Regions from separate parts of the Streptomyces sp. NPDC007907 genome, predicted to be linked through region 4. Evidence: riboswitches for the same ligand, from Rfam matches in the RefSeq annotation. Region 4 holds a riboswitch; each other region holds the start of a gene.
The links. A riboswitch is a leader RNA that binds a small molecule or an ion and turns the genes downstream of it on or off. The one in region 4 is predicted to bind cyclic di-AMP.
Positions count from the first base shown of each region.

Region 1: linked by a shared signal. The riboswitch ahead of ACFZDI_RS06540 (M23 family metallopeptidase) and the one ahead of ACFZDI_RS05235 (transglycosylase SLT domain-containing protein) in region 4 are both predicted to bind cyclic di-AMP.
Region 2: linked by a shared signal. The riboswitch ahead of ACFZDI_RS24870 (transglycosylase family protein) and the one ahead of ACFZDI_RS05235 (transglycosylase SLT domain-containing protein) in region 4 are both predicted to bind cyclic di-AMP.
Region 3: linked by a shared signal. The riboswitch ahead of ACFZDI_RS04350 (NlpC/P60 family protein) and the one ahead of ACFZDI_RS05235 (transglycosylase SLT domain-containing protein) in region 4 are both predicted to bind cyclic di-AMP.

Region 1 is NZ_JBIBKR010000002.1:115,565-118,922, reverse strand. Features, by position in the region: gene ACFZDI_RS06545 (SGNH/GDSL hydrolase family protein) at 1-645, opposite strand, end outside; gene ACFZDI_RS06540 (M23 family metallopeptidase) at 897-1,808, opposite strand; cyclic di-AMP (ydaO/yuaA leader) riboswitch at 1,813-1,969, opposite strand; partial or broken gene ACFZDI_RS06535 (alpha-galactosidase) at 2,203-3,358, opposite strand, start outside.
Region 2 is NZ_JBIBKR010000006.1:88,588-91,945, reverse strand. Features, by position in the region: gene ACFZDI_RS24880 (cytochrome P450) at 1-325, shown strand, start outside; gene ACFZDI_RS24875 (transglycosylase family protein) at 466-1,437, shown strand; cyclic di-AMP (ydaO/yuaA leader) riboswitch at 1,666-1,832, shown strand; gene ACFZDI_RS24870 (transglycosylase family protein) at 1,837-2,529, shown strand; gene eno (phosphopyruvate hydratase) at 2,818-3,358, shown strand, end outside.
Region 3 is NZ_JBIBKR010000001.1:954,880-958,237, forward strand. Features, by position in the region: gene pcrA (DNA helicase PcrA) at 1-737, opposite strand, end outside; cyclic di-AMP (ydaO/yuaA leader) riboswitch at 1,052-1,224, shown strand; gene ACFZDI_RS04350 (NlpC/P60 family protein) at 1,232-2,419, shown strand; gene ACFZDI_RS04355 (hypothetical protein) at 2,725-3,358, shown strand, end outside.
Region 4 is NZ_JBIBKR010000001.1:1,128,819-1,132,176, reverse strand. Features, by position in the region: gene ACFZDI_RS05240 (Cof-type HAD-IIB family hydrolase) at 1-811, shown strand, start outside; gene ACFZDI_RS05235 (transglycosylase SLT domain-containing protein) at 775-1,551, opposite strand; cyclic di-AMP (ydaO/yuaA leader) riboswitch at 1,557-1,732, opposite strand; gene ACFZDI_RS05230 (polyprenyl synthetase family protein) at 2,235-3,245, shown strand.

The DNA of each region.
Region 1 (3,358 bases), on a different contig from region 4:
CGGGGGCCACGCCTGCTCGGGGTCGGCCGGCACATCGAGGCCCAGCACCTGACCCGCGCGGAGCGCCACGCGCGTGTGCCCCTCGGGCGACAGGTGCAGCCGGTCGGCGTCCCAGGCCCTGCGGTCCTGCACGCTGCGCAGGGACCACAGATCGAGCACCGGGCAGCCGTACCGGTCGGCGATGGCCCGCACGTGTCCGTTGTACGTGGCGATCTTGCCGCGCAGGTGCTTGAGCACGGGCACGCCACGGGTGTCGAAACCGGTCGTCACCATGACCGTGCCGGACGCGGCGGTGAGCTGGGCCAGCGCCCGCTCGAAGCGCTCGGCCACCTCGTCCGGGTCGGTGCCGGGCCGGATGATGTCGTTGCCCCCGGCGCAGAACGAGACGAGGTCCGGGGCCATGTCGACGGCCCGCGGAACCTGGTCCGCCACGATCTGGTCGAGGAGCTTCCCGCGTACGGCGAGATTGGTGTACCGGAAGTCGCCCTCGGGCCTGCGGTCGGCGAGCAGGACGGCGAACCGGTCGGCCCAGCCGACGAACGCCCCGTCGGGGCCGGGGTCGCCGACGCCCTCGGTGAAGCTGTCCCCCAGCGCCACGTACGACCCGATCTCTGCTCTGCTGTCACTCTTCGAATCGTCTGCCACAGCAGCTCATGATTCACCTTCGAATGTGACTTACGCGACCGTAGGCAAGGGTTGACGGGCGGTGAGATAAGCCACTCCTCAAGGGTGGGCCAACTCCGGAATACCCCGCTTGTCAGGGATGTTTCGGGGTGAGCCGCCCGGCCCGGAAGCCACCTTGAGGCGGGCGACCGCACGCGCACACACCGAAGGCCGGACCCGGGGATCGGGGTCCGGCCTTCGGAAGCGTGTCAGGCAGGTGGTCGTGCGGTGGGTCAGCCGACGGAGACGCCGTGCGAGCGCAGGAAGGCGACCGGGTCCACGTCCGAGCCGTAGTCCGGCGTGGTGCGGATCTCGAAGTGCAGGTGCGGTCCGGTCACGTTGCCGGTCGCCCCGGAGAGGCCGACCTGCTGTCCGGCGGTCACGGTCTGGCCGGCCGACACGGAGAGCTGGGACAGGTGGGCGTACTGGGCGTAGTGGCCGTCGTTCAGCTTGATGACGACCTGGTTGCCGTAGGCGCCGCCCCAGCCGGCGGAGACGACCGTGCCGGCGCCGACGGCCTTGAGGGACGTGCCGGTCGGGACGACGAAGTCGACGCCGGTGTGGTAGCCGCTGGACCACATGCTGCCGGACATGCGGTACGGCGTGCCGACGGTGGCGCCGGCCACCGGCAGGGTGTAGCCACTGGAGTTGCTCTCGGCGGCGGGCTTGGCGGCAGCCGGCTTGGCGGCGCTCTGCGCCTTCGGGGCCGACTCGGCGGCGGGCTTCTCGGCCGATGCCTTCGGCGCGGCGGGGGCCGAGGTCTTCGGGGCCGCCGCGGCCTTCTTGCCGATCGAGAGCTTCAGGCCCGGGTGGATCAGCGAGGGGTCGGAGCCCACGGCCTCGCGGTTGTCCGCGTAGAGCTTCTTCCAACCGCCGCTGACGTTCTGCTGGTCGGCGATCCTGGCGAGGTAATCGCCGGCCTTCACGGTGTACGTGTGGGCGCCATCGGTCTTTTCGGCGGCCTTTTCACCGGCGACCGGAGCGGACTGGGCGGCCTTTTCCGGAGCCGACTGCGGCGTTGCGGCATGGGCGCCGGCGGCCCCCATGAGCGGCAGGGCGAGGGCGGCTCCGCCGGTTCCGGCGACGGCGATGGAGCGGGTGAAACGCTGGGTCTTGGGGCGGCGATGCTTACCCTTCGCGGGCATGACGAATTCCTCTCCGTCGCCTGCGAGGTGAGCTGTCGGGTGCGGGCTGGAGATGCCCGGCCGCGCCGGTGCGCGGCTGAACCCCAAGCCGTTCCGGGAACCGGAACAGGCGTCTTACCTGTGGGTCCCCCGCTCCTGCCGTGCGTCGGGTCAGTGTGTGCGGGCTCCGGGCGGCGGCAGGATTAGGCGTCCGTCCGGATTGGTGTGGAACGTAAGCGACCGAGACGCAAGGGGACAAGCTTGCGATTGCGCGTGACCCCGTTTTTCCCGACACATGGGCACGTGCGCTGTCACCGAGCGTGGATTACGGATCTCCCGCTTTGCTCAATAGCCCTGCATCATGCGGAGATTACGTGAACATGGCGACAGCGGATCGTCACGAATATGACGATGGTCACGCACCCCGATCCCATCTCCTTTGCGATCGGGGCACGTTATGCCTTAGCGGCCTAAATTCCCCATTCGGACAGAACGGCCACTTCCGCTTAAGCCGGACGGCTGCGGCGTCCAGGTCTCCACGCAGACCGACCCGCAGTCCGTGGTGCAGCAGGAGCGCCCCGCGGTGAACTTCGCCCGTTTCGCGCCATTCGTACGATGCTGTCGGGTAGGCCGCGCAGCCGGAGCGACGGCACGGGCTCGCCGTAGCGCTGCGCCTGGAGCCGGGCGAGGACGACGGTCTCGTCACCGAGGACGTACTGCACGGCGCTCAGCCCGGCCTGCGGCGGCCGCAGCCGGTACAGGTCACCGCGCTGCACCAGGGGCCGGATCTCCTTGTACAGCCTCACCCACTCGCCGGCTTCGGCGAGTTCCCCGGACGTCCACCCGGTGAGGTCGCCGCCGCCCCCGAGCACCCCGGCCATGGCGCTGACGAACCGGAACCGCAGCGAGCCGGCCCGGTGGTTGAGCATGGCGTTCGGGCTGTCCGTGACCCAGGCGGCCATGACCCGGGCCGGATGGATCCGGCTGAAGCCGTGCTGGATGGCGAGCCGGTCGAGGGGGTCGGTGCTGTCGGAGGTCCACACCTGGTCCATGCGGCTCAGCACACCGAGGTCGATCCGCCCGCCGCCACCCGAGCAGGACTCGAAGGCCACTCCCGGACGGGCGGCCCACAGCCGGTCCAGCAACGCGTACAGGCCGTGGACGTGGTCGACCCACAGCCGCTGCGGAGAGGCGTCGTCCGGCCATCCGGCGTCGGTGAAGCAGCGGTTGAAGTCCCACTTCACGTAGTCGACCGGTGCACTGGAGAGGAGTCCGTCGAGCTGCTCCCACAGGTACTCCCGGAGGTCCTCGCGAGCGAGGTTCAATACGAGCTCATTGCGGAACTCCGTCCTCTTTCGACCTGTTTGATACTGGACCCAGTCGGGATGTGCCCGGTACAGGTCGCTGTCCGGGTTGACCATCTCGGGCTCCACCCAGATCCCGAACTGCATGCCGAGGCCGTGCACATGGTCGGCGAGCGGCTTCAGTCCGCCCGGGAAGCGGTGGGGGCTCGGAGTCCAGTCACCGAGGCCGGCCCGGTCCCCGGTGCGTGCCCCGAACCAGCCGTCGTC
Region 2 (3,358 bases), on a different contig from region 4:
GCAGCGCATCGAGGAGGGCGACCCCGTCCTCGTCGTCCTGGCCGCCGCAGACCGGGACCCGGAGCGGTTCGCCGATCCGGAGGTCCTGGACCTCTCCCGCCGTGACAACCAGCACCTCGGGTACGGCCACGGCATCCACTACTGCCTCGGCGCCCCGCTCGCCCGCCTGGAGGGCCAGACCGCGCTCGCCACGCTCCTCACCCGGCTCCCGGACCTCCGGCTCGCCGTGGATCCGTCCGATTTGAGGTGGCGCGGCGGCCTCATCATGCGGGGGCTGCGCACCCTGCCGGTGGAGTTCGTACCCGGCAGCACCGGCCGAAGGTGACGAAACATCAGACCTGTGATCTTCACGTGATCTACGCGGCATGAACTTGTGACAAGTGATCGACTGCCGATACGTTCACCCATCAACGCGGCGGGGAATCACGCCGCGTCGGTCACTGCTGTCGCGCGAAAGGTCTCCGTATGCTCTCCGGGAACGGTCGGCACCGTCGCCCCCGCCAGGCTCCGGCTCTCCTCGTGGCGGCCGGAGTGACCGGCTCCGCCATCGCCATCCCCCTCCTCGGGGCCTCCGGCGCCAGCGCGGCCGACGGCACGACCTGGGACCGGGTCGCGGACTGCGAGACCGGCGGCGCCTGGAGCCAGAACAGTGGCAACGGCTACTACGGCGGCCTGCAGTTGTCCCAGGAGGACTGGGAGAACCACGGCGGCCTCGACTACGCCGCGAGCGCCGACCTGGCCAGCCGCTCCCAGCAGATAGCCGTGGCCGAGAGAATCCTCGCCGACCAGGGGGTCGGCGCGTGGCGCACCTGTGGCCTGCTCTCCGGCCTGGAGCAGGGCAAGGGATCGGATTCATCCGAATCCTCGGGATCATCAGACTCGTCCGATGAAGAAGTGGATTCGTCCGGTTTGCTCGACTCGCTCGGTTCGTCCCCTTCGGAGAGCGCATCCCCTTCCCCCTCGGCGTCGCCTGACGGGTCGTCGACCTCGAAGGATAAAAACGCCGATCCGGACAAGTCGCCCGAATCCACCGGCTCGTCCCAGGGTCGGCCGTCCGACGACTCCTCGTCGACCCCCTCGAAGAGTGACAAGTCCGACAGCTCGCAGTCCGCGGACGGCTCCTCGGAGTCGGCCGACGCCGGCTCCGGCCGTCACCGCGGACCCAGCGCCGACGAGACGCAGGCGCCCGGGGACGGCCGTACGGGTGAATCCACGGGCCGTCACGCCTCGCGCGGTGACGACAGCTCCCGGGACGCCTCCGAGGGCGCCTACATCGTGGGCGTCGGCGACAGCCTCTGGTCCATCGCCGACTCCCTTGAGGTCAGCGGCGGATGGCACGCGCTCTACGAGGGCAACGAGAAGGCCGTCGGTTCCGACCCGGACCTCATCCTCCCCGGTGAGAAGCTCACGGTCGAGGGCGAAGCGGACGAGAAGTAGCGGTTCGGGCAGTGCGGAAACCGGGGTGGAAGTCGCCCCGAAACCGCGCGAGTTAGCGCCCCGATTCGCGGCTGATGTCCCGTTTGGGTCCCGTGAGAGATAGATCTCAGAAGCCCTGATCGTCTTTGAAATTCCGTCGATCGCGTGTCTACGGTCGTGACCGCTCGCCACCGCGAGCCCCGGCTGCCGCAACGCCGAATCCTGCCAGCGGCCGCACGGGAACAGTCGTCGCGTCAAGCGCCGTAGGCAGGAGCGGGGGACCCAAGGTAGGTGCCCGACCGGCAGTTTGTGCCGGAAGGGCTTGGGGTGAAGCCGTGTCCCGGGAGGGACACGGCCGGGCAACTCAACCGGCCCGAACCCGACAGCTCACCTCGCAGGCGTCGGTGAGGGGATCCATCCATGCTGTTTTCCGGCAAGGGCAAGCACCGTCGTCCGTCCAAGACCACCCGTGCCGCCGCGCTCGCCGGCGTCACCGGTGTCGCCATCGCCGCCCCGCTGATGGCGGCCGGCAACGCCTCCGCCGCCACCGCCTCCGAGTGGGACGCGGTCGCCCAGTGCGAGTCCGGCGGCAACTGGTCCATCAACACCGGCAACGGCTACTACGGCGGTCTGCAGTTCTCCGCCTCCACCTGGGCCGCGTACGGCGGCACCCAGTACGCCTCCACCGCCGACAAGGCCAGCAAGGACCAGCAGATCCAGGTCGCCGAGAAGGTCCTGGCGAGCCAGGGCAAGGGCGCCTGGCCGGTCTGCGGCAAGGGCCTGTCGAGCGCCGGCTACACCGGCGGCTCCTCGAGCGACTCCGGCAGCTCCACGCAGCAGAGCCAGCAGAGCACCGAGTCCCGCGAGACCCAGCAGCAGCCGGCCTCCCGCTCCGACGAGCGCCCGGCGGCCAAGAAGACCGTCACCACCCCGACCGGCAAGAAGGTCAAGAAGGGCGACGGCGAGTACAAGGTCGTCAAGGGTGACACCCTCAGCTCGATCGCCGCGGACAAGAAGGTCAAGGGCGGCTGGGAGAAGCTCTTCGAGCTGAACAAGGACATCGTCGAGGACGCCAACCTCATCTACCCGGGCCAGCAGCTGCACCTGAAGTAAGCAGCGGCCCCCCCGGACCCTCCGGGGTCCGGCCCCCCACCCGGATCTTCCGGGGTCCACGGGCTCCCCGCCCCGGTGCGTCACCCCCCGTACGCACCGGGGCGGGGTTTTTTCGGCAACGCGCTTTGTTCCGTTCGGAAACAATTTACGCTCGGTTCTGTCCATGAGGTGGGCGACCCGGTGGCCGATCGCCCCGGGCCGGTTAGGCTCATGTCGCGAGCCACCGGGCCCGCACCTCGCCGGGTCCGCGCGACCCGCGTACCGCGTCACATCAAGAAGGAGATGCTCGTGCCGTCCATCGACGTCGTCGTAGCCCGGGAAATCCTGGACTCCCGAGGCAACCCCACGGTCGAGGTCGAGGTCGGCCTCGACGACGGCAGCACCGGTCGTGCCGCCGTCCCGTCCGGCGCCTCCACGGGCGCCTTCGAGGCCATCGAGCTCCGCGACGGCGACTCGAACCGCTACCTCGGCAAGGGCGTGGAGAAGGCCGTCCTCGCCGTCATCGAGCAGATCGGCCCGGAGCTGGTCGGCTATGACGCCACGGAGCAGCGCCTGATCGACCAGGCGATGTTCGACCTGGACGCCACCGACAACAAGGGCTCCCTCGGCGCCAACGCCATCCTCGGCGTCTCGCTCGCCGTCGCCCACGCCGCCTCCGAGGCCAGCGACCTGCCGCTGTTCCGCTACCTGGGCGGCCCCAACGCGCACCTGCTGCCGGTGCCGATGATGAACATCCTGAACGGCGGCTCGCACGCCGACTCCAACGTGGACATCCAGGAGTTCATGATCGCCCCGATCGGCGCGGAGTCCTTCTCCGAGGCGCTGCGCT
Region 3 (3,358 bases), 170 kb from region 4:
CGCAGCCGCGACTGGTACATGGCGTAGGCCTGGGCGAGGGTCTTCTCGAAGCCGTCGGTGGCCTGGGCGGCGAAGTCCTCCTCGTCGATCAGCTCGTTCTTCAGGTTGCTGATCTTGGCGCTGAAGGACTTCGGCGGGAAGCGCTTGGGGTCGAGGTCCAGGTCGCGGCAGACCAGGGCCATCAGACGCTTGGAGTCGGCGGCGTCGTAGATCGAGAAGGAGGAGGTGAAGCCGAGCTTCTTGCTCTCCCGGCGCAGGATGCGCACGCACGCGCTGTGGAAGGTCATGACCCACATGGCGTTGGCGCGCGGGCCGACGAGCTGCTCGACACGCTCCTTCATCTCACCGGCGGCCTTGTTGGTGAAGGTGATCGCGAGGATCTGGCCCGGGTGCACGTCCCGCTCGGCGAGCAGGTGGGCGATGCGGTGCGTGAGCACACGGGTCTTGCCGGAGCCGGCGCCGGCCACGATGAGCAGCGGGGAGCCGGAGTGGACGACGGCGGCGCGCTGGTTGTCGTTCAGCCCCTCCAGGAGGGCGGCGGCGTCCACCACGGGGCGGGGGGCTCCGTCCCGGTAGTAGGCGTCCCGGTCCGGGGGCGCGTCGAACTTCCCGCCGAACAGATCGTCCGGGATCGGCTCCGGAACGTGATCGTCCTCGGGCGGCGGCGGGGGTTCGTCGGCCGGGCCCCGCTGGGCCTGGAGGTTCGCCAGGAAGTGGTCGTCAAAGAGGCTGCTCATCGCTCTCCGAGTCTAGGGCGCCCCACTGACAGCCCGCCGCCGCCCTGAGAACATCGCCGCGCACCCGGTGTCCCGCCGACCGCACGGAGGCGCGTTGTCGCCCTCCATGACGGCATGATCACGCCCTGCTATTGCCACTACATACGCGGATCTTTGACCACGAATCCCCCTTGATCGCTCACTCTCGGCAACGCCCGGGGATAAGGTCACGAAAATGTATCGGGCATATCACCCATCAACCTTCACAGGGGCCACACCAGTTGGCTACCGTGCGACCAGGCCGCACGACCCCCACCGGCGAACGTCGCCGGGCCGCGCGGCCTCCGCCGAGTCCGGTGTGCCGCAGTGGCAGCCGGAGCCGGGGACCCAACCGTGAACCTGGGGTGAATCGGCCCGACTCCCTGAGCGGAGAGGCCGTAGGGCAAACCTTCCGAACCACCCGCCCGAACCCGACAGCTAACCCGGTAGGCGGAACGTGGAAGGAGTCGCCTCCCTTGGCGTCGCACCGCAAGTCGCGTCCTACGGGTACGCGCGTGGCAGGCATACGGACCCCCGCCCTCGCAACGGCGGCCCTCACCTCCGTGGCCCTGCTCTCCCAGTCGGCCAACGCCGCCCCCGCGGCCGACGACAAGCCCAGCCTGGAGGAAGTCGAGAAGAAGGTCGACGACCTGTACCGCCAGGCCGAGTCGGCGACCGACAAGTACAACGCGGCCAAGGAGAAGACCGCGAAGCAGCGCAAGCGCGTCGACACCCTCCTCGACGACGTCGCCCAGCGCACCCAGAAGCTCAACGAGGCGCGCGAGGAGCTCGGCTCCTTCGCCTCCGCCCAGTACCGCACCGGCGCCGCCGCCCCGGACACGGCGACGTTCCTGCTGGCGGACACCCCGCAGGACTACTTCGACCAGACCCAGCTGATGGACCGGATGACGGGCCGCCAGAAGGTCGCGGTCGACGACTACGTCACCCAGCAGTCCGAGACGATGAAGAAGCGCCAGGAGGCCACCGAGAGCCTCGAGACGCTCACCGAGTCGCAGGGCGACCTGAAGACCGCCAAGGCCACCGTCCAGCGCAAGCTCGCCGACGCGCGCGAGCTGATGTCGAAGCTGACCGCCGAGGAGAAGGCCCGGCTCGCGGCGATCGAGAAGGAGAAGCGGGAGGAGGCCGCCCGCAAGGCCGACGAGCTGGCTCGGCAGCAGGCCGCGCGTCAGCAGGCGCAGGAGGAGGCCGCCCGGCAGCAGGACAGCGGGACGGCCTCGTCGGGCTCCACGGGATCGACGGGCTCCGGCTCGTCCTCCTCGACGGCCCCGGCCGACTCCTCGTACGCCACCAAGGCCGACAAGGCGCTGGCCTTCGCCCGCGCCCAGATCGGCAAGCCGTACGTGTGGGGCGCCGTCGGGCCCGGCTCCTACGACTGCTCGGGCCTGACCCAGGCCGCCTGGAAGGCCGCGGGCGTCACCCTGCCGCGCACGACCTACGACCAGGTGAACGCCGGAACCACGGTTCCGCTCTCCCAGGCCCAGCCGGGTGACCTGGTCTTCTTCTACGACGACGTCACCCACGTCGGGATCTACATCGGGAACGGCATGATGATCCACGCGCCGAAGCCCGGCACGTACGTGCGCGAGGAGTCGATCTACTACGACGGCGAGTCGGCGATCCACAGTGTGGTCCGCCCGGCCTGAGTGGTCTCCTGAGGGCCTCTTCGGATCTGTCGGATTCCCGGCTGCCTGTCGTCAGCTTGTCGTCCGCGACGGACAGCCGGGCATCGCTCCGCGGAGTGACCGGCGTGAACACAGGGCTCCCTTCCGGCCACCTCGGTTCCGGTAGTGCCCAGCGTCGACAATGACCTCGCCGCTTCCATCAGAAGCGGTGACGAATACCCGGCCCATGAGAACTCTGAGAACTCGACCGGACGGTTTCCTCGCATTTCGAGGGGCGCGCGCGTGCCCCTCCCGTAACGCGCGCGCCGCTCTCTAGCATCAGCGCTATGTCCGGTCCCTCCCCGTTCGCCACCTGGTGGTCGACATATGCGCTGGCGACCGGCACCGTGTCGGTCGGCCTGGACTCGGCGGGGTACGCCGTCCCCGCCCGCGTCACCCTCGCCCTGGCCTGCGCGGCCTGGCTGGCCGCGGCCGCGGCCCTGGCCCAGCGGGCGCGCGGCGAGTGGCGGACGGAGACCCCGGCCGCGCTCACCATGGTGGCGGCGACCGCCGTCCTGGGCACCGGCTTCTCCGCGGCCGGACAGCAGACCCTGGCGGCGGCGCTACTGGCGCTCGCCATGATGCTCTGGGCGGTACTGCTCAGCGTGGAGGCCCAGGGACGCCGCGGAACGGTGTTCCTGCGCTGCGTGGCCACCGAGGGGCTCGCCGTGCTCGGCGCGACACTCGCAGCGGCCGACGCGGCGGCCTGGCTCGCCCACGCGGCCCTCGTGCTGTTCTGGCTGGGGCTCGCCCTCTACGGCCTCGCCCTGTTCCGCTTCCAGCCCCGGCAGGTGGAGGAGGGGCGCGGGGACCACTGGCTGGCGGCCGGTGCCCTCGCCATGTCGGCACTGGCCGGGGCGCGGCTCGTCGCCGCCGACAGCCCGCGCCTGTACCTGTGGAACGAGGAGAACGCCGACGTCC
Region 4 (3,358 bases):
TCTGGACGGGACGCTGCTGCGCGGCGACGACACCCTGTCCGACCGGTCCCTCGCCGTGCTCGCGCGGGTGGCGGACGCCGGTGCCCAGCACCTCGTGGTGACGGGCCGGCCGGCACCGAGAGTGCGGCCGCTCCTGGACGACCTCGGCTGCACGGGGCTCGCGGTGTGCGGGCAGGGCGCGCAGGTGTACGACGCCGGCGCGAACCGGCTGCTGTGGTCCATCACCCTGGACCGGGAGCTGGCGGAGACCGCCCTCGGCAAGATCGAGGCCGAGGTGGGGCAGGTGTACGCGGCGGTCGACCAGGACGGGGTCGACGGGCTCACGCTGATCGAGCCGGGCTATCTGATGCCGCACCCCACGCTGCCCGCGGTCCGGGTCGACCGGCGCGAGGAGCTGTGGGGCGAGCCCATCAGCAAGGTGCTGCTGCGCCATCCCTACCTGACGGACGACGAGTTGGCGGCGACCGCCCGGTCGGTGGTCGGCTCACTGGCCACGGTGACGATGTCGGGGCCCGGCACGGTCGAGCTCCAGCCGTGCGGGATCACCAAGGCGACCGGCCTGGCGCTGGCGGCCGAGCATCTGGGGCTGCGGCCGGCGGACACCATCGCCTTCGGCGACATGCCCAACGACATCCCGATGTTCGACTGGGCCGGCCACGGCGTCGCGATGGCCAACGCCCATCCCGAACTCAAGGCCGTGGCCGACGAGGTCACCCTGTCGAACGAGGACGACGGCATCGCCGTCGTCCTCGAGCGACGGCTGGGCGGGGCGGCTCAGTACGGGCCGTTGACGTTGTCGATCGAGCCGTAGCGGTCGGCCGCGTAGTTGCAGGCCGCCGTGATGTTGGCGACCGGGTCGTACGGGTCGAAGGAGGTGCCGGGCACGTGGTAGGCGGCGAACGTCGGGTCGATCACCTGGAGCAGGCCCTTGGACGGGGTGCCCGCGGCGGCGTTGGAGTCCCAGTTGTTGATCGCCTGGGGGTTGCCGGACGACTCGCGCATGACATTGCGGTAGATGCCGTCGTAGGAGCCCGGGATCCCCTGCTGCGCCATGATGTCCAGCGACTCGCGGATCCAGCCGTCGAGGTTGTTCGCGTAGGTCTTCGCGGACGCCTGGGTGGCCTGGGCGACACCGCCGGCGGGCTTCGCGGCCGGCTTGGCGGGGGCGGACGACTTGGTCGCCGTCTTCTTCGGGGCGTCCGCCTTGGCGGTGTTCACCTTCAGCTTCAGACCCGGGTGGATCAGCTTCGGGTTGTCGCCGACGGCGGCGCGGTTGTCCTTGTAGAGCTGCTTCCAGCCGCCGGAGATGTCGTACTTGTCCGCGATGTGGGCGAGCGAGTCGCCCTTGACCACGGTGTACGTGCGGGACTTGGCGGGCTGGGCCGCCTGCTTCACGGAGTGCGCGGCGGGGGCGCTCTGGGGCTCGGCGGCGCTCGCGTGCGTGGCTCCGAGGAGCGGAAGGGTGAGTGCGGCTCCACCGGTACCGACGGCGACGATGCCTCGGGTCAGCGGGCTGGTTCTGGTGCGACGGTGCTTGCCTCGTGCGGCCATGGCGATGTTCCTCTCCGGCGCCTGCGAGGTGAGCTGTCGGGTTCGGGCCGGGAGGTGCCCGGCCGCGTACGGCGCCGTGTGCCGTACGCGGCTTCACCCCGAGCCGGACCGCTGTGCGGACCGGCGACTTACCTGGGTCCCCCGCTCCTGCCACGCGTGAGTGAGTCGGTTCCTGTGGGACGTCCGGGCGGCGGCAGGATTAGGCGTCCGCCGGACAGGGCCGGAACGTATGCGAGAGCACATGTCGGGAACAAGCAGCTCCATCACATATCGAGTGGTTGACCTTGGTCGGGGGATTTTGGACCACTTGATCCTTTGCGGGAGCCAAGGCCCAACTGGCTATTGGGTAAAGGCGGTACGGGTGGTCGCCGGGAAGGTGCGGAGTAGGGGGAGAAGTGATTGACCTCACTGATCACGGGCCGAGAGGGCAATTTCCGCCAAGGGGAATTCGCCGAATCATCACGGCAAATCGTGCATAGTTCTCTACCCCTGGGTAAGTCGATAAATATCTGTTCTTATAGGTTGATCGAAAACATAGCGGTCGTGATCGGATACCACCCGGCCTGTAACCATGGGCGCTGGCGGTGATCGAAACGTGACCGGATACGCTGACTCGAGTGAGAGCGGCGACCTATCGACAATCCGCGTAATCACCGGCAGACACAGCAGACAGGAGACCCCTCGTGACCGACGTCGGGCCGTTCGGGCTGAGCGTGCGGGACCAGGATCTGGAAGCCGACGTCCAGGCCGGGTTGGCGGCTGTCGAGGAAGGCTTGCTCGAGGCCACCAAGAGTGAGGTGCCCTTCATCACGGAGGCCGCCCAGCATCTGGTGCGGGCCGGCGGCAAGCGGTTCCGCCCGCTGCTCGTGATGCTCTCCGCCCAGTTCGGCGACCGCCACGCACCCGGGATCGTGCCGTCGGCCGTCGTCGTGGAGCTGACCCACCTCGCCACGCTGTACCACGACGACGTCATGGACGAGGCCGCCGTGCGCCGTGGCGTCCCCAGTGCCAACACCCGCTGGGGCAACTCCGTCGCGGTCCTCACCGGCGACTTCCTCTTCGCCCGCGCCTCGCACATCCTGGCCGACCTCGGCCCCGAGGCCGTGCGGGTGCAGGCCGAGGCGTTCGAGCGCCTGGTGACCGGCCAGATCCTGGAGACGGCCGGACCGCAGGACGGCCGGGACCCCATCGAGCACTACCTGGACGTGCTGGGCGGCAAGACCGGCTCGCTGATCGCCGTGTCGTGCCGGTTCGGCGCGATGATGTCCGGCGCCGACGACACCGTCGTGAACGTGCTGACCCAGTACGGCGAGCGGCTCGGCGTCGCCTTCCAGCTCGCGGACGACGTCCTCGACATCGCCTCCGACTCCCACGAGTCCGGCAAGACCCCCGGTACCGACCTGCGCGAGGGCATCCCCACCCTGCCGGTGCTGCGGCTGCGGGAGCGCGCGGCCCGGCTCGGGCTCGCCGAGGACCTCGCCCTGTGCGAGCTGCTCGACTCCGACCTCACCGACGACGACCGGCACAGCGAGGCCCTGCGCCTGCTGCGCGCCCACCCGGCCCTGGAGCAGGCCCGTCGGGACACCGTCCGCTATGCCCAGGACGCCCGTTCGGCGCTGGCACCGCTGCCGGAGTGCACCGCGAAGACGGCGCTCCAGGAGCTGTGCGACGCGGTGGTGCACCGGGCCGGCTAGCACGCCCTTCCCCTGCGACCCCTACGGGTCGGGGGAGAAGTCGCCCCTCCGTGTCATACCCCAGCAGTACGCGCAGTTGAGTCCGGGGTCTGACGTATCTCCCTGGCCGATTT